DNA from 2 places in the Streptomyces sp. NPDC023157 genome. Region 1 is predicted to be linked to the other one. Evidence: riboswitches for the same ligand, from Rfam matches in the RefSeq annotation. Region 1 holds a riboswitch; the other holds the start of a gene.

The links. A riboswitch is a leader RNA that binds a small molecule or an ion and turns the genes downstream of it on or off. The one in region 1 is predicted to bind glycine.
Region 2: it holds a riboswitch for glycine, as region 1 does, so the genes downstream of both, gcvP (aminomethyl-transferring glycine dehydrogenase) here and gcvT (glycine cleavage system aminomethyltransferase GcvT) in region 1, are expected to answer to the same signal.

Annotation. Positions count from the first base shown of each region.
Region 1 is NZ_JBVHIL010000009.1:200,733-211,419, reverse strand. It holds gene ACZ3ZE_RS29615 (enhanced serine sensitivity protein SseB C-terminal domain-containing protein) at 1-446, opposite strand, end outside; gene ACZ3ZE_RS29610 (enhanced serine sensitivity protein SseB) at 523-1,260, opposite strand; gene ACZ3ZE_RS29605 (AAA family ATPase) at 1,364-2,062, opposite strand; glycine riboswitch at 2,217-2,328, shown strand; gene gcvT (glycine cleavage system aminomethyltransferase GcvT) at 2,486-3,625, shown strand; gene gcvH (glycine cleavage system protein GcvH) at 3,754-4,131, shown strand; gene ACZ3ZE_RS29590 (serine hydroxymethyltransferase) at 4,157-5,416, shown strand; gene ACZ3ZE_RS29585 (L-serine ammonia-lyase) at 5,585-6,970, shown strand; gene ACZ3ZE_RS29580 (hypothetical protein) at 6,971-7,627, opposite strand; gene ACZ3ZE_RS29575 (hypothetical protein) at 7,624-9,183, opposite strand; gene ACZ3ZE_RS29570 (EF-hand domain-containing protein) at 9,385-9,600, opposite strand; gene ACZ3ZE_RS29565 (GNAT family N-acetyltransferase) at 9,673-10,311, shown strand; gene ACZ3ZE_RS29560 (YncE family protein) at 10,396-10,687, opposite strand, start outside.
Region 2 is NZ_JBVHIL010000003.1:851,620-862,306, forward strand. It holds gene ACZ3ZE_RS14830 (PadR family transcriptional regulator) at 1-346, opposite strand, end outside; gene ACZ3ZE_RS14835 (PhzF family phenazine biosynthesis protein) at 562-1,371, shown strand; gene ACZ3ZE_RS14840 (CPBP family intramembrane glutamic endopeptidase) at 1,452-2,243, opposite strand; gene ACZ3ZE_RS14845 (glutamate-cysteine ligase family protein) at 2,307-3,815, opposite strand; gene ACZ3ZE_RS14850 (hypothetical protein) at 4,300-4,911, shown strand; gene ACZ3ZE_RS14855 (DUF5999 family protein) at 5,222-5,428, shown strand; gene gcvP (aminomethyl-transferring glycine dehydrogenase) at 5,505-8,390, opposite strand; glycine riboswitch at 8,570-8,668, opposite strand; gene ACZ3ZE_RS14865 (PRC-barrel domain-containing protein) at 8,781-9,152, shown strand; gene ACZ3ZE_RS14870 (DNA polymerase IV) at 9,157-10,539, opposite strand; gene ACZ3ZE_RS14875 (MerR family transcriptional regulator) at 10,641-10,687, opposite strand, start outside.

The DNA of each region.
Region 1 (10,687 bases):
TAGAACTGCGGGATCTCCACGGCGGGTTCGGTCAGGCGCAGGGGTCCGGCGGGCATCCGGTCCAGACCGGTGGCGATGCGGCGCAGATCGGCCCAGGGGATGCCGACGCCGCCGCCGGGGGCGTGCGGATTCAGCCAGATCCCCCAGCGGTCGGGGTAGAGGGCGCGGGCGATCTCCAGGCCGGAGGCGAGCTCGTGGGCGCGGTTCCAGCCGGAGGCGGCGAGCTCCTGGGCGGAGGTGACGCAGGGCGCGTAGCCGAAGCCGTCGACCTCCATGTTCCCGTACTGGGCGTCGGGCGAGCCGGGCGAGCCCTGCCAGAGCAGCATCCAGACGTCGGCGGTGGCGAGGGCGTGCAGCAGCTGCTCGTAGGCGTCGGGGCGCCCGGGTGCCACCTGGCGCAGCGTGTGCTCGACCATTCCGGTCGCAGCGGTGCCTGACGCGCTCACCTTTGGGTCCCGCCCCTCGTCGTCCGTATCGCGGTGTGGATCGGCTTGAATCAGTTCAGCTTAAACAGGGGGGCGGTCACACGGCGGCGCGCTGGTAGAAGGGGCGCACCTTCGCCAGCATCCAGTCGCCGACCGGGTCCTGTGCCACGTCGAGCAGGATCAGGTTGACCGGCCAGGCGGCCTCGACCCGGCCGAGGGCGCGGCCGAGGGCGTCGAGCGGCCCGTTGCGGTCGGCGTCGGGGGTGAGCAGCTGGACGCCGATGAAGAGGGCGGGTTCGGTGCCTTCGACGCTGGCGAGGGCGCGGCGGGCGGTGGCGACGGTGCCGGTGGCCTCGAACTCGGCGGAGGCGGCGGCGAGGAAGTCGACGGGGTCGTCCTGCCAGTCGGGCTCGAAGAGGCGGACGCGGCCGCCGCTGGCGGGGCCGTCGAGGGGGGTGCGGCCGGCCCGGCAGAGTTCGGCGACGGCGGGCGGCGGGAGCGGGACGCCGACGGTGCCGCCGGGGTTCACGGCGATGCCGAGCTGCGGGGGCAGGCCGCGGGCGAAGTCGCGGGCGGGGGCGACGGTGAAGGACATGTGGGCGCCGACGCAGGCGAGGAACTGCTGCTCGGAGCTGAAGACGGGCACGTAGGCGTAGCCGTCTATCTCGAGGGTGGGCAGGTCGAGGTCGCTGCTGTCGGTGTTGCCGCCGTTGGGCAGCGGGACCCATACGGGGCTGCGCCCGAGCACCTCGACCAGTCGGCCGCCGGCCGCGGGGTTGCCGAGCGAGGCGGCCAGTACTTCTTCGAGCTCATTGCCCGGCCACGTGACGTCCACGGTCTCGTCTCTTCTCCCTCTCGGCACTTGGTGCGGTTCAGCACCCTAACGGCGCGTCGGCGCCGCCGTGACCGAAAAAGGGGCGGAAAGGCCGTGGAGTGCTTCAGGACACGTCGCGGAAGCCGATCTTCCGCAGGGCGTCGGCCGCGTCCCGGTCGAGCAGGGTGACCGAGGCGCAGCCGGGCGGCAGCCGGCCCGCCTCGGCGGTGCGCACGAGCCGGCCGACGGCGCGGCGGTGCCGGGCGAAGGCGTAGCCCGAGACGCCGCGGCCGCGGGCCAGCTGCCCTTCGCGGGCGGTCTCGGGCCCGACGTCGAGCAGGATCAGGTGCAGGGCGGTGCCGCGGCGCCGGGCCTCACGGGCGAGCCAGCCGCGCACCCAGGACTGGGTGCCGCAGTCGTGGACGACGACGCTGGCCCCGGAGCGCAGGACGCGGCGGAGCCCCGCGTAGTGCGCGAGGCGGGCGAGCGGGCGGTAGACGGCGTACGGCAGGAAGCGGGGCAGCCGGGCCTCCCAGCGCTCGCGGGTGTGCTGCGAGTCGATGGCGCGGCCCTCGGCCGTACGTCCCATGAGGGTCGACTTGCCGCTGCCGGGGAGTCCGGAGACGACCACGACGTCACCCCTCGCGTAGGCCAGGGCGCGGGGGCCGCGGCCGCCGCGGTCGCGCAGGTCGCGCAGCAGCCGGCCCCTGCGGGTCCGGGCGCGGGCCCGGGCGCCGGCGCGCTGGACCGGTATGCCGGCGCTCGTCGCGTACGCGCCGGCGCGCTGGACCGGCCGCATCGGCATCCTCGGCGGCATCTGCATCGCGTCGCTCCCCCTCGTAGGCCCTGCGGAGACCCTTGCCCCCGAAGTGTAAAGAAAGGGTAATGAGACGCAAGCGATTTGCCGGGCCGAACCGCCGTGCAATGATGTGCGCGCAGGCGCTCGCACGAGCGTCCACAACCACATACCGGCCGCTCGAATCCGCGCGGGAGAGTTCCGGTCACGCACCGCAGTCACTGGGTGCGCCCGGGCGCCGAAGGAGCAAGTTCCTCCCTTGAATCTCTCAGGCCCCGTACCGCGTGGATGAGGCAGATCTGAAAAGCGGGCCGCGCCTGTCGCGGTCCCACCCAAGGTGCAAGCCGAGGATGCCCTCGGTGAACCTCTCAGGTTCCATGACAGATGGGGAGGACCGTCCTCCGTCATGCATGTCGTGCCCCGCACGCCCTGGGACCCGGGAGCCACCCGATGAGCACTGCCCCCCGCCTGACCGCCCTCGATGCGCTGCATCGTTCGCTGGGCGCGACCATGACCGACTTCGCCGGCTGGGACATGCCGCTGCGCTACGCCAGCGAGCGCGACGAGCACAACGCCGTCCGCACCAAGGCGGGTCTCTTCGACCTCTCCCACATGGGCGAGATCACCGTCACGGGCCCGCAGGCCGTGGACCTTCTGGACTACGCCCTCGTCGGCAACATCTCCACGGTGGGCAGCGGCCGCGCCCGCTACACGATGATCTGCCAGGAGGACGGCGGCATCCTCGACGACCTGATCGTCTACCGCCTGGGCGAGACCGAGGCCGGTTTTCCTGAATACATGGTCGTCGCCAACGCCTCCAACGCCCAGATCGTGCTGGACGCCCTCGTGGCGCGCTCGGCGGGCTTCGACGCCGAGGTCCGCGACGACCGCGACGCCTACGCGCTGCTCGCCGTCCAGGGCCCGGAGTCGCCCGGCATCCTGAAGTCCCTGACCGACGCCGACCTGGACGGTCTGAAGTACTACGCCGGCCTGCCCGGCACCGTCGCCGGCGTGCCCGCGCTGATCGCCCGTACCGGCTACACCGGCGAGGACGGCTTCGAGCTGTTCCTGAAGCCCGAGCACGCCGAGGGCGTGTGGCGGGCGCTGACCGAGGCGGGCGCGGGCGTCGGCCTGATCCCCTGCGGCCTGTCCTGCCGCGACACGCTCCGCCTGGAGGCGGGCATGCCGCTGTACGGCCACGAGCTGACCACCGCGCTGACCCCCTTCGACGCGGGCCTCGGCCGGGTCGTCAAGTTCGAGAAGACCACCAACGAGGGCCGCTTCGTCGGCCGCGAGGCGCTGGAGAAGGCCGCCGAGCGCGCCGAGTCCGCCCCGCCGCGCAAGCTGGTCGGCCTGATCGCCGAGGGCCGCCGGGTCCCGCGCGCCGGCTTCGCCGTCGTCGCGAACGGCCAGGTCGTCGGTGAGGTCACCTCCGGCGCCCCGTCGCCGACCCTGGGCAAGCCGATCGCCATCGCCTACGTCGACGCGGAGTTCGCCGCGCCCGGCACCGAGGGCGTCGGCGTCGACATCCGTGGTGCGCACGAGCCGTACGAGGTCGTGGCGCTGCCGTTCTACAAGCGCCAGAAGTGACATAAGGGACGCAAGTGATGCGCGGGGGCGCGAGGAGTGACGTTTCCCTCACCCGTCCGTCTCACTTCGTGTCTCATCACGCAAGACCCACGTTCATCAGTACTCCCCCGATCCAGGAGAATCAGGTCATGAGCAACCCCCAGCAGCTGCGCTACAGCAAGGAGCACGAGTGGCTCTCGGCCGTCGAGGACGGCATCGCCACGATCGGCATCACGGAGCACGCCGCCAACGCGCTCGGTGACATCGTGTACGTGCAGCTCCCCGAGGTCGGCGACACGGTGACCGCGGGCGAGACCTGCGGCGAGCTCGAGTCCACGAAGTCCGTCAGCGACCTGTACGCCCCGGTGACCGGTGAGGTCGTCGCGGCCAACCAGGACGTCGTCGACGACCCGGCGCTCGTGAACACCGCTCCGTTCGAGGGCGGCTGGCTGTTCAAGGTGCGCCTCGCGGGCGAGCCGGACGACCTGCTCTCCGCCGACGAGTACACCGCCTTCACCGCCGGCTAAACCGAGACCCCCAAGGGATCGATTCATGTCGCTTCTGAACACCCCTCTCCACGAGCTGGACCCGGACGTCGCCGCCGCCGTCGACGCCGAGCTCCGCCGCCAGCAGTCCACCCTCGAGATGATCGCCTCGGAGAACTTCGCTCCGGTCGCGGTCATGGAGGCCCAGGGCTCGGTCCTCACCAACAAGTACGCCGAGGGCTACCCGGGCCGCCGCTACTACGGCGGCTGCGAGCACGTCGACGTGGCCGAGCAGATCGCCATCGACCGGATCAAGGACCTGTTCGGCGCCGAGTACGCCAACGTGCAGCCCCACTCCGGTGCCTCCGCCAACCAGGCCGCCCTCTTCGCGATCGCCCAGCCGGGCGACACGATCCTCGGGCTGGACCTGGCGCACGGCGGTCACCTGACCCACGGCATGCGCCTGAACTTCTCCGGCAAGCAGTTCAACGTGGTCGCGTACCACGTCGACGAGGCCGGGCTGGTCGACATGGCCGAGGTCGAGCGCCTCGCCAAGGAGCACCGCCCCAAGGTGATCATCGCGGGCTGGTCCGCCTACCCGCGCCAGCTGGACTTCGCCGAGTTCCGCCGGATCGCCGACGAGGTCGAGGCGTACCTGTGGGTCGACATGGCCCACTTCGCCGGTCTGGTCGCCGCGGGTCTGCACCCGAACCCGGTCGAGTACGCGGACGTGGTCACCTCGACCACGCACAAGACGCTCGGCGGCCCGCGCGGCGGCATCATCCTGGCGAAGAAGGAGTTCGCCAAGAAGCTGAACTCCTCGGTCTTCCCCGGCTTCCAGGGCGGCCCGCTGGAGCACGTGATCGCGGCCAAGGCCGTCTCCTTCAAGATCGCGGCCTCGGAGGAGTTCAAGGAGCGCCAGCAGCGCACCCTGGACGGCGCCCGCATCATCGCCGAGCGTCTGGTCCAGGACGACGTCACCGCGCACGGTGTCTCCGTCCTGTCCGGCGGCACCGACGTGCACCTGCTCCTCGTCGACCTGCGCGACTCGGAGCTCGACGGCCAGCAGGCCGAGGACCGTCTCCACGAGGTCGGCATCACGGTCAACCGGAACGCCGTTCCGAACGACCCGCGCCCGCCGATGGTCACCTCCGGCCTGCGCATCGGCACCCCGGCCCTCGCCACCCGCGGCTTCCAGGCCGAGGACTTCGCCGAGGTCGCCGACATCATCGCCGAGACGCTGAAGCCCGGCTTCGACGCCGAGGCGCTGAAGGCCCGGGTGACGGCGCTCGCCGACAAGCACCCGCTGTACCCCGGCCTGAAGTAGTTTCGTACCCTTTTATTACCGGGTTCGTTCGAGCCCGTTCGTACGAAACCTCCGGGGCACCCCGCACACTGGACAGTGAGCGGGGTGCCCCGGCCCTTGCTCCACCGCACCGCGTTTCTGCACCACCCCGGCAGACAACGGCGTCCAGCCCCCACAAGGAGTCCCCCCGTGGCCATCTCGGTCTTCGACCTGTTCTCGATCGGCATCGGTCCGTCGAGCTCCCACACGGTGGGCCCCATGCGCGCGGCCCGGATGTTCGCCCGCCGGCTGAAGAACGAGGGGCTGCTCGCCCACACGGCGGCGATACGAGCGGAGCTGTACGGCTCGCTGGGCGCCACCGGCCACGGCCACGGCACCCCGAAGGCCGTCCTGCTCGGCCTGGAGGGCAACTCCCCGCGCACCGTCGACGTCGAGCACGCCGACGAGGAGTTCGAGCGGATCAAGGCGAGCGGCAGGCTCAACCTGCTCGGCATGCACGAGATCCCGTTCTCCTTCGACGACGACCTGATCCTGCACCGCCGCAAGGCGCTGCCGTACCACGCCAACGGCATGACGGTCTTCGCGTATGACGCCGAGGGCGCCCTCGTCCTGGAGAAGACGTACTACTCGGTCGGCGGCGGCTTCGTCGTCGACGAGGACGCCGTCGCCGGCGAGAACCCGATCGTCCCCGACGACACCGTCCTGAAGTACCCCTTCCGCACCGGCGACGAGCTGCTCCGCCTGGCCAAGGACACCGGCCTGTCGATCTCCTCGCTGATGCTGGAGAACGAGAAGGCCTGGCGCACCGAGGACGAGATCCGCGCCGGCCTCCTGGAGATCTGGCGGGTCATGCAGGCCTGCGTCTCGCGCGGCATGTCCCGCGAGGGCATCCTCCCCGGCGGCCTGAAGGTCCGCCGCCGCGCCGCCACCTCGGCCCGCAAGCTGCGCTCCGAGGGCGACCCGGCCGCGCACGCGATGGAGTGGATCACCCTCTACGCGATGGCCGTGAACGAGGAGAACGCCGCGGGCGGCCGGGTGGTCACCGCCCCGACCAACGGCGCGGCCGGCATCATCCCCGCCGTCCTGCACTACTACATGAACTTCGGCACCGCCTCCTGCACCCCGGAGGAGAAGGAGGACGGCGTGGTCCGCTTCCTCCTCGCCGCCGGTGCGATCGGCATGCTCTTCAAGGAGAACGCCTCCATCTCCGGCGCCGAGGTCGGCTGCCAGGGCGAGGTCGGCTCGGCCTGCTCGATGGCGGCCGGCGCCCTCGCCGAGGTCCTCGGCGGCTCCCCCGAGCAGGTGGAGAACGCGGCCGAGATCGGCATGGAGCACAACCTCGGCCTCACCTGCGACCCGGTCGGCGGCCTCGTCCAGATCCCGTGCATCGAGCGCAACGGCATGGCGGCGGTCAAGGCCGTCACGGCGGCGAAGATGTCGATGCGCGGCGACGGCAGCCACATGGTCTCCCTCGACAAGGTCATCAAGACCATGAAGGAGACCGGCGCGGACATGAGCGTGAAGTACAAGGAGACCGCGCGCGGCGGTCTCGCGGTGAACATCATCGAGTGCTGATCACCGGCCGCTGACCCCGGGGACCGTCGGGGCCCGGTACGGGTCCGGGGCCGGCTCCTCCGCCAGCAGCGGCACCGGGCCGCGCAGCGCGAAGGCGCCCGGCAGGTCCAGCGGGCCGCCCTTGCGCTCGGCCAGGACGGCCCCCTGCACCGCGAGGCTCGCGTCCACCGAGCAGGTCCCCGCGTTCACCCCGGTCAGACACGCGTCCCGGACCACGCAGACGAATCCGGACACCCAGAAGACCAGGGTGAGGTCCACCTGGAGGGTGCCCAGCTTCGCGCCGTCCACGTAGATGTCGACGTACGGCCGGTGCGTCGAGGTGATCCGGTGCGTCGCCAGCGCCACGACCTCCTCGCTGCCCGGCAGCTCCCGGGTGCGCCGGGCGGCGGCCCGCAGCGCGCTGTGCCCGCGCCAGCCGCCGGCCGCGAGATCGAGTACGTCGAGGCCGAGGAAGTCGTCCACGACCCCGGCCAGCTCGTGCTCGACGGCCCGGTCGGCGGCGGGCGTCCGCCCCCGCACCGGCGCGAGCAGCGGGCCCGCCGTGCCGTGGGCGCGCAGCGGACCGTCGAGGCCCTGACCCGGCCCGAGCAGGAACGAGCGGACGGGCGTCGCGGGGGCCGCCGTGGGGGCGGACGCCATGGGCGCGGTGGTAGTCATCGGTCCTCCTCGTCGAGCCTCTGCCGGCCGGGGTCCGGGTGCGGGTCCAGCCGCGTCGAGTGGGTGGGCGGCTCACCGGGCACCTGCGTCTCGGACAGTTCGGCGCTGCCGGGGACCGGGCGGAGCGTCGCCTTCACATGCCCGCGGACCCAGCGGGGGCCGCGATGCAGCCGCCCGAAGTACGCCCCGGCGGCCACGGCGAGCGCGAGCGCCCCACCGAGGGAGGCGGGCCCGACGATCCAGCCGACGGGGGTGGCGGACCCGCCGGTGTCACCACCGGTGGTGGAGCCGCCGCCGGTGGTCCCGCCGCCGTTCTGGTTGCCGCCGTTCTGGTTCCCGCCGTTCTGGTTGCCGCCGTTCTGGTTCCCGCCGCTCTGGTTGCCGCCGTTCTGGTTCCCGCCGCTCTGGTTGCCGCCGTTCTGGTTCCCGCCGCTCTGGTTGCCGCCGTTCTGGTTCCCGCCGCTCTGATTGCCGCCGTTCTGGTTCCCACCGTTCTGGTTCCCACCGTTCTGGTTCCCACCGTTCTGGTTCCCACCGTTCTGGTTCCCACCGTTCTGATTGCCACCGTTCTGATTGCCACCGTTCTGATTGCCGTCGGTCCCCGACTCGCCGGCCTTCACAGTGAACGGGGCGTCGGCGTACTGCTCCGGATCGGCCGTGCAGGCGGCCCGTACGGTGTGGGCGCCGGGCTTGGCGTCGGCCGGGATCTTGATGCCGGTGCTGAAGCCACCGCCCTCCGCGACGGAGGCGGTGCCCAGCGCCGGACCGCCGTCGTCCCAGCCGATCTCGACGGCCGGGCAGGTGAAGCCGGTGCCCGCGGCCCGGACGGGCGTCCCCTTCTCGCCCTGGGCCGGGTCGAGGGTGAGCGCCGGGTGCGACGCCGGCTTGCCCGTCACGGTGAACGGCGCGCTCGCCGACGTGTCCGGGTAGCCGACGCACACGGCCCGGATCTGGTAGGTGCCCGGCTTGGCGTCCGCGGGGACCTTCAGTTCCTGGCTGAAGGTGCCCGGCTCGCCGACGTCGATGCGGTAGTCGAGCGCCTTCTCCTGGCCCACGTACAGCTCGACGTCCTCGGCGGAGCACTTGCCGAAGCCCGAGCCGTTGACGTTGAACGAGGTCCCGGGCGCGCCCTCGGAGCGGTCGAGCGTGACGGACGGGGTCTGTTCCGGCTGCTGGGGGTTGCCCGGCGGTGGGGTCACGCCGCCCGGGCCGGTGACCGTGAAGCTGCTGGTGGCGTAGTCGGCGTCCGGGGAGCAGTCGGCCACGATGTCGTGCGCGCCGACGGCGGTGCCCTGGGGGATCTGTACGACGCCGTGGAGGGTGTGGGTGGCCTGCTGGACGTACGCCGTGGTGGTGGGGCCGCCCTCCAGGCCGAGGTGGGCCGCGTCGCAGTGCTCGAAGCCGGTGCCGGTGACCGTGACGCTGGTGCCGGGCGGGCCCGATCCGGGGCTCAGGGAGAGTGCCTCGACCTTGAGCAGCCGGTCGGGGGCGGCCGCGGCGAGGGGCGTGAGGGCGGAGGGGCCCACGCTGATCGCTGCGCTCAGAAGCACCGCCATCAGAAATCGACGCGCCAGTCGTACGGCAGTGAACATGAGGATCGAGGGGGGGACGGGTGGATCACTCCCCATCTTCCTCCCCGCCACGCAAATCCGCTCGTCGTGTACGGAGCGTGACGAAAACGGCCGCCGGGGGTCGGACGGGCGGCTCACGTACGTACGCGTGGTCGTACGGTGCCGCCCGTCCTCGCCCCGTGGGGCTCAGGCCTTGTTGAGGTTGTTCCAGAACTCGTCCCAGGACAGCTTGTGGTCGCCGTTGGTGTCCTGACGGTTGATCAGCGCCTCGGCGACGGACTCGGTGACGTTGAAGTCACCCAGCTGCGCCATGACGCTCTTGTACTCGGCGGCGGTGATGAAGCCGTCACCGTCCACGTCGAACTTGTTGAATGCCGTGCGCGCCGAATCGATGTCCGCCATGCTTCCGCCCCTTCGAGGTGCCTGATGTAGGGGGTCAGATTATCGGGCCCGGCGGCGCCGGATGATGGGGGTATGAACAGCGAAGCGGCACGCATATTGGCAGCGGCGGCGCGCGGGGAGTTCCCGCCCGCGGACGGGTCGACGACGATCGTTCCGCAGCCGAACCCGAGGGACGCGGGAGTGCTGTCGTTCACCGCGCACTCGGTGGTCTTCCTGGACGAGGACCCGGCGTGGATCCGGGCGGAGCTGGCGGCCGCTTCGACGGACCCGCTGGTGGCGAGCATGACCCCGCGGTTCCACTCGGCGCTGATGGCGCGCACGGGCCGGTACGTGAACACGGTCGACCTGATGACGGTCGCGGACGCGCTGCCGGGCGAGCCGGAGATCGAGCTGCGGGAGATCGAGGACCAGGAGCATCCGCGGGTGGCGCGGGCGCTGAAGTACCGCGACGAGGTCCGGGTGTGGGCGGCGGACGGCGGCGTGCTGATCCTGGGCCGGGGGGTGGCGGGCCGGATGGAGGTCGCGGTCGAGGTGGACGAGGACGTGCGGCACCGGGGTCTGGGCCGGGCGCTCGCGACGGCGGCCCGGCAGCTGACCCCGGACGCCGTGGTGTGGGCCCAGAACTCCCCCGGCAACGCGCGCAGCGTCCGCACCTTCCAGGCGGCGGGCTACCGCCCGGTGGGCGCGGAGGTGCTGCTCGTCGCGGGCTAGGGCCGGCCCTTTCGGATCACGCCGGGCTCGCGGGCCCGGCGGGCCGGGTCCGGGCGCGGCCCGCCCCCCGCCGCGGCCGTGGCGTCAGCGGAAGATGCCGGTGTGGCCGAGGGAGTAGCGGCCGGGCTGCGGGTAGACGGCCAGGCCGTGCGGGCCGCTGCCGACGGGGATGCGGGCGAGCTGTTTCCCGGTTCCGGTGTCGATCGCGTACACCTCGGAGTCGTAACGTCCGGAGAGCCAGAGCACCTTGCCGTCGGCGGAGACCCCGCCCATGTCGGGTGATCCGCCGTGCGGGAGCCACCATTTCTTGGTGAGGCGGTTCTGGGTGAAGTCGAAGACGGAGACGGAGCCCTCGCCGCGGTTGGAGACGTACATC
Region 2 (10,687 bases), on a different contig from region 1:
CGCTGGCGATCAGGCCCTCGTCCTCCAGCATCTGCAGGGTCGGGTAGACCGAACCGGGGCTGGGCTTCCAGGCCCCGCCGCTGCGCTCGCCGATCTCCTGGATCATCTCGTAGCCGTGCATCGGGCGGTCCTTCAGCAGCGCCAGGATCGAGGCGCGCACATCACCACGCCGCGCCCGACCGCGGCCCCCGCCACGCCCCCGCCCGCCGAAGCCACCGCCGCCCCAGGGGCCGCCACCGCCGAAACCCGGCCCGAAGGGACCGAAGGCGGCACGGCGCCCTTCGAATTCACCACGAGGTCCGGGTCCGCAGTTTCCGCGCCCGTGCTCGTTTCCGTAGGTACGCATCGCAACGCTCCTTCCATCGGGATTTCCATCGTTGAACTGTCGCGATGCCTCAACGATATATCGGAACTGTTCGGTGAGCAACACACGAACGAAGATCTGCCTGCCCGGCCGTCGGCACCCGCCCGCCGACGGACGACCCCCCACGCCCCCGACCGGTCCAGTCCTCCGCGATTGGCCTTGGCCCGCGCTTTCGCCCCTCCGGTACGGTCCGGCTCATGCGGATTCGAATCGTCGACGCCTTCACTGACCGGCCCTTCTCCGGCAACCCCGCCGGGGTCCTGCTCCTCGACTCCTTCCCGGACGACGCCTGGCTCCAGAAGGTGGCCGCCGAGGTCAACCTCTCGGAGACCGCCTTCGCCCACCCGCTGCCGCCGGGCGGCGAGGCGGACTGGGCGCTGCGCTGGTTCACCCCGACCACCGAGGTCGACATGTGCGGCCACGCCACCCTGGCCACCGCCCATGTCCTGCACACCACGGGCACCGCGACCGGCACGGTCCGCTTCGCGGCCCGCTGCGGGATCCTCAGCGCCACCGCCGAGCCCGACGGCACCCTGACGCTGGACTTCCCGACCTCCTCGCTGACCCGGGTGGACGCCCCCGAGGGCCTGGCGAAGGCGCTCGGCGCCGAGCCCGTCGCCGTCCACGACACCGCCGCCCACATCGGCGACCTGGTCGTCGAGCTGCGCGACGAGGCGACCGTGCGCGCCCTCGCCCCGGACTTCGCCGCCCTCACCGCCCTGTCCGAGCGCGGGATCATCGCCACCGCGATCGCGGACCGGCCGGAAGGCGCCTACCAGTTCGTCTCGCGCGGGTTCTTCCCCGCCGTCGGGATCGACGAGGACCCGGTGACGGGCAGCGCCCACACCGCCCTCGCTCCCTACTGGTCCGCCCGCTTCGGCCGCGACGAGCTGACCGGCTTCCAGGGCGGGGCGCGCACCGGCGTCGTCCGCACCCGGCTGCGCGGCGACCGCACCCTCCTCAACGGCCACGCGGTCACCGTCATCGACGGCGAACTGCACGGCTGAGCCGGGACACGACGAGGGGCGTACGGCCGATGCCGTACGCCCCTCGTCGTCACCACCCGTCTCACGGGTGGGCGGTCACCTCACGGCGTGGGCAGCCACCCCACCTTGCCGGCGAGCAGCCCGTAGCCCACGAAGGCCACGATGTCGAGCAGCGCGTGCGCCACCACCAGCGGCCCCACCCGCCCCCAGCGCCGGTAGAGCCACACGAACACCACGCCCATCACCATGTTGCCGATGAAGCCGCCGATGCCCTGGTAGAGGTGGTACGAGCCGCGCAGCACCGCGCTCGCCGCCATCGAGGCCTTCGGCGACCAGCCCAACTGGTCGAGCCGGCGCAGCAGATAACCGACGACGACGACCTCCTCCAGTACGGAGTTCTGGATCGCCGACAGCACCAGGACGGGGTACTTCCACCACACGTCCGGCAGTGATTCGGGCACCACCGTGAGGTTGAACCCGGCCGCCCGCGCCCCCAGGTAGAAGGCCAGGCCCGCGCTGCCGATGCCGGACGCGACCAGCGCCCCGCGCCCCAGGTCCGGCCACGGCCGGGTGCGGTCGAAGCCGATCGCCCGCAGCCCGCGTGTCCCGGCGCCCTCGCGCAGCAGCAGATGCGCGACGAGGACGACCGGGACGAGCGCGGTGGCGATGCCGAACAGCTGCCAGGCGAGGTCGAGCCAGGGCCGCCCCGGCGCGTACGAGCCGTTGAGCGTGGCCGCCTGCTCCTTGAGCGCGCCCGGCTTGGTCAGCGAGCCGATGAAGCTGATGAGGGCGGAGACCCCGCTCGCGCCGAGCGACAGCGCGAGGACGATCAGCGTCTCGTCGCGCAGGACCCGGCGCGGCAGGCCGTCCGGAGGCAGGGAAGCGTCCACCACTCGTTGCTCCGACACCACACCTGTCTCCCATTCCCCACAGCGACCCGGGTACGGGAACCCTACCTACGAGGCGGCCTTCACCCCCACCGGCCAGCTGTGCACGGGCTCGCCGGTCAGCATCAGCTCGCGGTAGCGGCGGGTGGTCGCCGCGAGCGCCGCCGCCCGGTCCAGACCGGAGTCCAGCGCCCGGTGGAAGGTGTCCGCCTGCCACGAGGCCCCGTTGACCCGCCGCCGGCAGCGCTCCTCGATCACGCCCAGGTAGAAGTCGCGGTCCCGCGGCTCCACGTGCCAGGCGTCGAGCCCGGCCGCGGCCAGCGGCAGCAGCTCGTCGAGGACCAGCCGCACCGCCGGTACGGTCGCGATGCCGCCCGAGCGGCCGGAGCGCGGCCAGCGCAGCTCGGCCTCGATGCCGTGGCGGCACGCGGTGTCGAAGTTGTACTCGGCGTCCTGGAACGCCATCCGCTTCCAGACCGGGCGGGTGTCGTCGGCGAGCGCCCGGACGAGCCCGTAGTAGAAGACGGCGTTGGCGACGACGTCGGTGACGGTCGGCCCGGCCGGCAGCACCCGGTTCTCCACCCTGAGGTGCGGGACGCCGTCGACCCAGCCGTACACGGGCCGGTTCCAGCGGTAGACGGTGCCGTTGTGGAGGACCAGCTCGTGCAGCTTGGGGACCCCGCCCTCGTCCAGGACGCGCAGCGGGTCCTCGTCGTCGCAGAGCGGCAGCAGGGCGGGGAAGTAGCGCAGGTTCTCCTCGAAGAGGTCGTACGCCGAGTCCACCCAGCGCTCCCCGAACCAGGTCCGCGGGCGCACCCCCTGGGCCTGGAGCTCCGGGGTCCTGGTGTCGGTGGCCTGCGTGAAGAGCGGCGGCCTGGACTCCCGCCACAGCTCCCGGCCGAAGAGGAAGGGCGCGTTGGCGCCGACCGCGATCTGCACCCCGGCGATGGCCTGCGCCGCGTTCCACACGGAGGCGAAGCGGGGCGGGGTCACCTGCAGATGCAGCTGCACCGAGGTACAGGCCGCCTCCGGCACGATCGACGACGAGGTGCAGAGCAGCCGTTCCACCCCGTGGATGTCGAGCGTGAAATCCTCCCCGCGGGCCACCAGGATCTGGTCGTTGAGCAGCTTGTAGCGGTCGGCGGCGGAGAGGTTGTCGAGGACCGCGTCGTCCCGGGCGAGGGTCGGCAGTATTCCGATCATGACGACTCCGGCGCCGAGTTCGGCGGCCTTGCGGTCGGCATATCCGAGCCCGGTCCTGAGTTCCTCGGCGAGCCGGTCGAAAACATGCCCGCCGAGCCGGTGCGGGGCGATGTTCACTTCCAGGTTGAACAATCCGAGTTCGGTCTGGAAATCGGGGCTCGCGATACGGTCGAGCACCGGCGCGTTGAGCATCCGGGGCAGGCCGTCCTCGCCCGCGAGATTGAGTTCGATCTCCATGCCCATGAGATTGCGCGGCCGGTCGAATCGTTTCTCCGCCAGGAGCCTCGCGAGTCCCGCGAGACACTGCTGCAGCTTTCGGCGGTAGCGCTGTCGGTCGGCCGGGCCGAACCCGTCCGTCACGACCTTCTCCCCCATCGAAGGGTCCCTCCCCGAGTGGGCAGCCGCCACGACGGCCGCGAGCGTCACGGACGATGATGCCCACCCGATTGATCCATAACGCCTGCGGGCGCGACGCGTTGGCCGATAGTGTGGGCGGGACTCTCCACCGGCAGTACCCGAGAGCAACGGCAATGGACATATACCAATGTCATATTGCCCCGCACCACGGGATCGGGATTCGGCCGACCCCCTCCTGCGAGAAAGTGCAGGCAGGCGTTCCGCCGGACGCGCGCATTCCACTGAATCACCGTGGAAATACGACCGAATGACTCCTTGTCAGGAATATCGGCGCCGTCTAGCGGAAACACTGTGTGAACACGTGTCGTATAAACTCCGCGCACGAGGCAGAGTGTTGGCGCCCGGCCATGGCCTCATGGCCCCCTTCTCTGGCCCCGTCGCCGACAGCGCCGTCGTACCTGCCCACGCGTCACCGTGTCTCCTGAGTGAGAGGCGACCCACCATGCTCCGACCCTCCCCGGCCCCCGCGCCGGCCCTTCGCAGTGTCCTCACGGCCCTCGGCTCGCCGACCGCCGTGAGTGAGACCCGCACCCCCGCACTGCGTGCCGCACAGGGACCGCTGAGCCCCGAACTGCCGCTGCCCGTCCACGTGCTGGGAGTCACCGGCAGCGTCGCCGGTGCCACCGGCCCCGCGGGCGGGCCGCCCCACACCCGGCTGGCCGGCTGGCGCTTCCTGATCAGGAGCGGAGACCGCGCCATCGCCGCCGCGGACACCATGCTCACCCCCGACGGCTGGTCCTTCTCCCACTTCTTCGAGGGTCCCTACGTCGCCGCCACCGAACGGGCCCTGATCCAGGCCGAGGCGCTCCGCACCCCGTACCAGCCGCGACTGCTGTCCGTACCGGAGCTGTACATGCTGACCCTGTGGCTGCACGCCGACCCGGACGCCGACGGTCACACCGCCGTACCCGGCCCGGCCGACCTGCTCGTGCCGCTCTCCCCCGCGCCGCCCGGGATCGCCGCCAACCACCCCTACCGGGTCGCCGACCTCCTGCCGGTGCTCAGCCTGCGCCTCACGCCACCGCCCCTGCTGGGTTCCGCGGCGCCCGCCTGATCCCCCACGCCGCCCCACGCCCACCGCGCCCCGGGAGCCGACGGCCCCGGGGCGCACGGCTGTCCGACACCCCCTCCCGTTCGGACTAGCCCGCTCGGACCACCCCGAACCCCCCGAAGAGACGGTGCAGTTGACCTGAACCGCCCCTGCGGGTGATGCGTCTTCCCAGGAGAGGACGAGCTGCCGTGAAATACCTGCGGAACGCCGTCCATGGGGCAAGACTGGACCGGAACCGAACCGACCTACGGGGGCGGCGATGCATCCGAAGAGCCGCAGGACATCCACCACGACGCAGCGAGAGAACCCACCCATGTGCCAGCACCAGCCCGCCTGTCCCACCGCCCACTCCGCCGACCGTGAGGCGGCACGACTCGTGGCACACCACCCGGAGCAGGGCTGGAGCCTGCTCTGCAACGGGGTCCTGCTCTTCGAGGACACCGGCGAGCTGCTGCCCGACGGCCAGATCATCGCCCCGCACCGGCCGCTGACGGCGGCCAGTGTGACGACGGCGGCCTGAGCCACCCTGAGGAAACGCCGAGGGCCGGCCCGGAGAAACCTCCGGGCCGGCCCTCACGTCGTGCTCAGGGTCGTGCTCAGTTGTCGTACTCGTCCAGCGGCGGGCAGGAGCAGACCAGGTTGCGGTCGCCGAAGGCGCCGTCGATCCGGCGGACCGGCGGCCAGTACTTGTCGGCAACCGAGACACCGGCCGGGAAGACCGCCTCGTCACGGCTGTACGGGTGGTTCCACTCGCCGCCCAGCGCCGCCGCGGTGTGCGGGGCGTTGCTCAGCGGGTTGTCCTCGGCCGGCCACTCGCCGGAGGCGACCTTCTCGATCTCGCCCCGGATCGCGATCATCGTGTCGCAGAAGCGGTCGAGCTCGCTCAGGTCCTCGGACTCGGTCGGCTCGATCATCAGCGTGCCGGCCACCGGGAACGACATGGTCGGCGCGTGGAAGCCGTAGTCGATCAGACGCTTGGCGATGTCGTCGACGCTGACGCCGGTCGCCTTGGACAGCGGGCGCAGGTCCACGATGCACTCGTGGGCGACCAGGCCGGCCGGGCCGGTGTAGAGCACCGGGTAGTGCGGCTCCAGGCGCTTGGCGATGTAGTTCGCCGCGAGGACGGCCACCTGGGTGGCGCGCTTGAGGCCCTCGCCGCCCATCAGGCGCACGTACGACCAGGAGATCGGCAGGATGCCGGCGGAGCCCCACGGGGCGGCCGAGATCGGGCCGACGCCGGTCTCCGGGCCCGCGGTGGGCTGGAGCGGGTGGTTCGGCAGGTACGGCGCGAGGTGCGCGCGGACGCCGACCGGGCCGACGCCCGGGCCGCCGCCGCCGTGCGGGATGCAGAAGGTCTTGTGCAGGTTCAGGTGCGAGACGTCGCCGCCGAACTTGCCCGGCTTGGCGAGGCCGACCAGCGCGTTGAGGTTGGCACCGTCGACGTACACCTGGCCGCCGGCCTCGTGCACCTCGGCGCAGATGTCGGCGACGTGCTCCTCGAACACACCGTGCGTGGACGGGTAGGTGATCATCAGCACGGACAGCTCGTCGCGGTACTGCTCGATCTTGGCGCGCAGGTCCGCGACGTCGACCTCGCCGTCGTCGGCGGTCTTGACGACGACGACCTTCATGCCGGCCATCACCGCGGAGGCGGCGTTGGTGCCGTGCGCGGAGGACGGGATGAGACAGACCGTGCGCTGCAGGTCGCCGTTGGCACGGTGGTACGCGCGGACGGCCAGCAGACCGGCCAGCTCGCCCTGCGAGCCGGCGTTCGGCTGGATGGAGACCTTGTCGTAGCCGGTGACCTCGGCGAGACGCTCCTCCAGCTCGGTGATGAGCGTGACGTAGCCGCCGGCCTGCTCGACCGGGGCGAACGGGTGCATCTGGCCGAACTCGGGCCAGGTCACCGACTCCATCTCGGTGGTCGCGTTCAGCTTCATGGTGCAGGAGCCGAGCGGGATCATGCCGCGGTCGAGCGCGTAGTCGCGGTCGGAGAGGCGGCGCAGGTAGCGCAGCATCGAGGTCTCGGAGCGGTGCGCGTGGAAGACCGGGTGGGTCAGGAACACGTCCGAGCGGAGCGCGTCGACGGGCAGCGCGTCCTCGGTGACGGCGTCCAGGGCGTCGATGTCGGCGGTGACGCCGAAGGCGCCCCAGACGGCGGCGAGCTGCGCGCGGGTGGTGGTCTCGTCGCAGGACAGGGACACCAGGTCGGCGTCGACGCGGTACAGGTTGACCCCGGCCTCACGGGCGGCCGCAACGACGGCGTCCGCGCGGCCCGGCACCCGGGCGGTGAGGGTGTCGAAGAAGGCACCCTGGACCAGCTCCACACCGCCCGCCTTCAGACCGGCGGCGAGGAGGGCGGCGTACCGGTGGGTACGGCGCGCGATCCCCTTCAGGCCCTCCGGGCCGTGGTAGACGGCGTACATGCCGGCCATGACGGCGAGCAGCACCTGGGCGGTGCAGATGTTGCTGGTGGCCTTCTCGCGGCGGATGTGCTGCTCGCGGGTCTGCAGGGCCAGGCGGTACGCCTTGTTGCCGTCGGCGTCCACGGAGACGCCGACCAGGCGGCCGGGGAGCGAGCGGGCGTGCTTGTCCTGGACGGCCATGTAGCCGGCGTGCGGGCCGCCGAATCCCATGGGGACACCGAAGCGCTGGGTGGTACCGACGGCGATGTCGGCGCCGAGCGAGCCGGGCGAGGCGAGCAGCGTCAGCGCGAGCAGGTCGGCGGCGACGGTGACGATCGCGCCGAGCTCGTGGGCCTGGTCGATGACCGGCTTGATGTCCCGGACGGCTCCGGAGGCACCCGGGTACTGGAGCAGCACGCCGAAGACGCCGCGCTCGGCGATCTCGGCGGGAATCCCCGCCGACAGGTCCGCGACGACGACCTCGACCCCGGTGGGCTCGGCGCGGGTCTCGATGACGGCGATGGTCTGCGGCAGGGCGTCGGCGTCGACGAGGAACACGCCGTTCTTGACCTTGCCGACGCGGCGGGACAGCGCCATGGCCTCGGCGGCCGCGGTGCCCTCGTCGAGCAGCGAGGCGCCGGAGGTGGGCAGACCGGTGAGGTCGGCGACCATGGTCTGGAAGTTCAGCAGGGCCTCCAGACGGCCCTGCGAGATCTCGGGCTGGTACGGCGTGTACGCGGTGTACCAGGCCGGGTTCTCCATGACGTTGCGGAGGATGACCGGCGGCGTGAAGGTCCCGTAGTACCCGAGGCCGATCATCGGGGCGAGGACCTGGTTGCGGTCGGCGAGCTCGCGGAGCTCGGCCAGCACCTCGGCCTCGGTACGGGCGGCCGGCAGGCCGAGCGCCTCGGCGTTCTTGATGACGTCCGGCACGGCCGCGGCCGTCAGCTCGTCGAGGGAGCCGTACCCGACCTGGGCGAGCATCTTCGCCCGAGCCTCGGCGTCGGGCCCGATGTGCCGCTGCTCGAAGGGAATACCCTGCTCGAGTTCGGAGAGCGGAATGCGGTTGGCGGTCATGCTGCGGGGGCCTCCTGGTCGTCACGACCTGCGAGGGGCACCACGGCGCGGGTGCCCGGACGGCCTCCCCCTCTGTCATCTCAACCTGAGAGCTTCACCGGCCACGCCTCACGGCGGACCGGCTTTCCCCGTCGGTGAGAGCGGATGCCGTCGACGCCCGCCCTGCTTTCCAGAGTGACCTCGTCCACGCGGTACAGGGGCCTGAGAGATTCCGGGGAGGATTTGCTCCTTCGGCGCCTCCGAAAGGTTTCTCCGGAGGACTCTCCCGCGCAGGGTCGATAGCCACAGCCAGCCTACCAGCGCGGTTGAGCCCGGCATCGCTCAAGTGGCCGATATCCCAGTTGTGCACTTTCGTAGGGTGTAGAGCAGTTGCGACCAGTTGGAGGGACCGTGCAGACCGATATCGATCCGCGCAGCCTGATCGGCCGCAAGGCGTACGACCGGAACGGACACAAGATCGGGACCGTGGACGAGGTGTACCTGGACGACGCGACGGGCGTCCCCGAATGGGCCGCCGTGCGCACCGGCCTGTTCAGCCGCGACGCGTTCGTCCCGCTGGAGCCGAGCGAGCTGGTGAGCGACGGCCTCCACATCCCGTACGAGCGGGCCCTCATCAAGGACGCCCCCGACTTCGGCGTGGGCCGCCACCTCTCCCCCGAACAGGAACTCCAGCTCTACCGCCACTACAGCCTGGCCCTCCCGCCCCCGCCCCAGGACACCCCCCGGGACTTCGGCCGCCTGGCGGGCCAGGACGACGCCTAGGGCCTCACCCCGTCCCCGGCTCCTCCACCAACGGCAACGGATCCGAAAGCTCCAGATCCGGATCGTCCACGGAGAAGGTCCGCACCCGCCCCGGCACCACCGCCCCCGGCTCCTCGAACCGGACGGTGACCCGCCCGACCCCGCTCCCCTGCACCCACCCGGCCCCGTACTCCGCGTGCCGCACGTCCCGACCCGGCGCCCAGTGCCGCTCGGCGGGCTCGGTGGCCGCGGGGGACGCGGGCAGGGCCGCCTCAGGGCCCGCGACGGCCTCGGGCGCGACCTCCGCCCGAGCCTCCGCCTCCGCCCGGGCCTCCGCCTCCGCCTGCGCGAACAGGTCCTCCTGCGTGTAGTCGGCGAGCCCGCTCACCCCGACCCCCAGCAGCCGCACCCCGCCCGTGGTGTCCACGAGGTCGAGGAGCCGCGCCGCCGCCTCCCGGACCACCCCGGGGTCGTCCGTCGGCCCCCGCAGCGTCTCGGAGCGCGTCAGCGTCGAGAAGTCGTACCGCCGCACCTTCAGGACGATGGTCCGCCCCGAGTGCCCCGAACCCCGCAGCCGCGCGACGCACCGCTCGGCGAGCCGCTCCACCTCCAGCCGGATCCGCAGCCGGTCGTGCAGGTCCACGTCGAAGGTGTCCTCCACGGAGACCGATTTGGCGTCCCGCTCGGCCACCACGGGCCGGTCGTCGTGCCCGAGGGCCATCAGGTACAGCGAGCCCCCGTGCGCCCGTCCCAGGAGCCGTACGAGCTCGTCCTCGCCCGCCTCGACCACGTCGGTGACGGTGGTGATCCCGGCCCGCCGCAGGTGCTCCCCGGTGGCCGGCCCGACGCCGGGGATGATCCGCACCGAACGCGGCCCGATCAGCTCGCGTTCCGTACCGGGCTCGATCAGCAACAGCCCGTCCGGCTTGGCCTCCTCGGAGGCGATCTTCGCCAGCATCTTGGACCCGGCCAGACCGACCGACCCGGTCAGACCGGTCGTCGCGAGGATGTCCCGCCGCAGCCGCTCCCCCGTCGCCCGCGCGCTCGCGCTGTCGTCGGCGAGCCCGCCGGCCTCCAGGTCCACGAAGGCCTCGTCCAGGCTGAGCGGCTCGACGAGCGGCGAGAGCCGCCCGAGGAGTTCCATGACCTGGCCGCTGATCGCCCGGTAGAAGGCGAAGCGGGGCACGAGATAGGCCGCGTTCGGCGCGAGCCGCCGCGCCTGCGCCATGGGCATCGCCGAGTGCACCCCGAAGCGCCGTGCCTCGTACGAGGCCGTCGCGACCACTCCGCGCGGCCCGAGGCCGCCGACGACCACCGGCTTTCCGCGCAGGCTCGGCTTCGACGCCTGCTCCGCCGCGGCGAAGAAGGCGTCCATGTCGAGATGCAGGATGGTGGGCGCGGCTCTCACGCCTCCGATGCTGCCCTACGCCACTGACAACGCACCGGCGGGCACGCACCCCGCGCGTCCCGTCGGGCCCGGAGCGGGCCCACGGACCCGCCGCCGGAGCGTCAGACGGCGCGGTCCCGCCGCCGCCGCGCCAGCTCGTCCGCCGGGT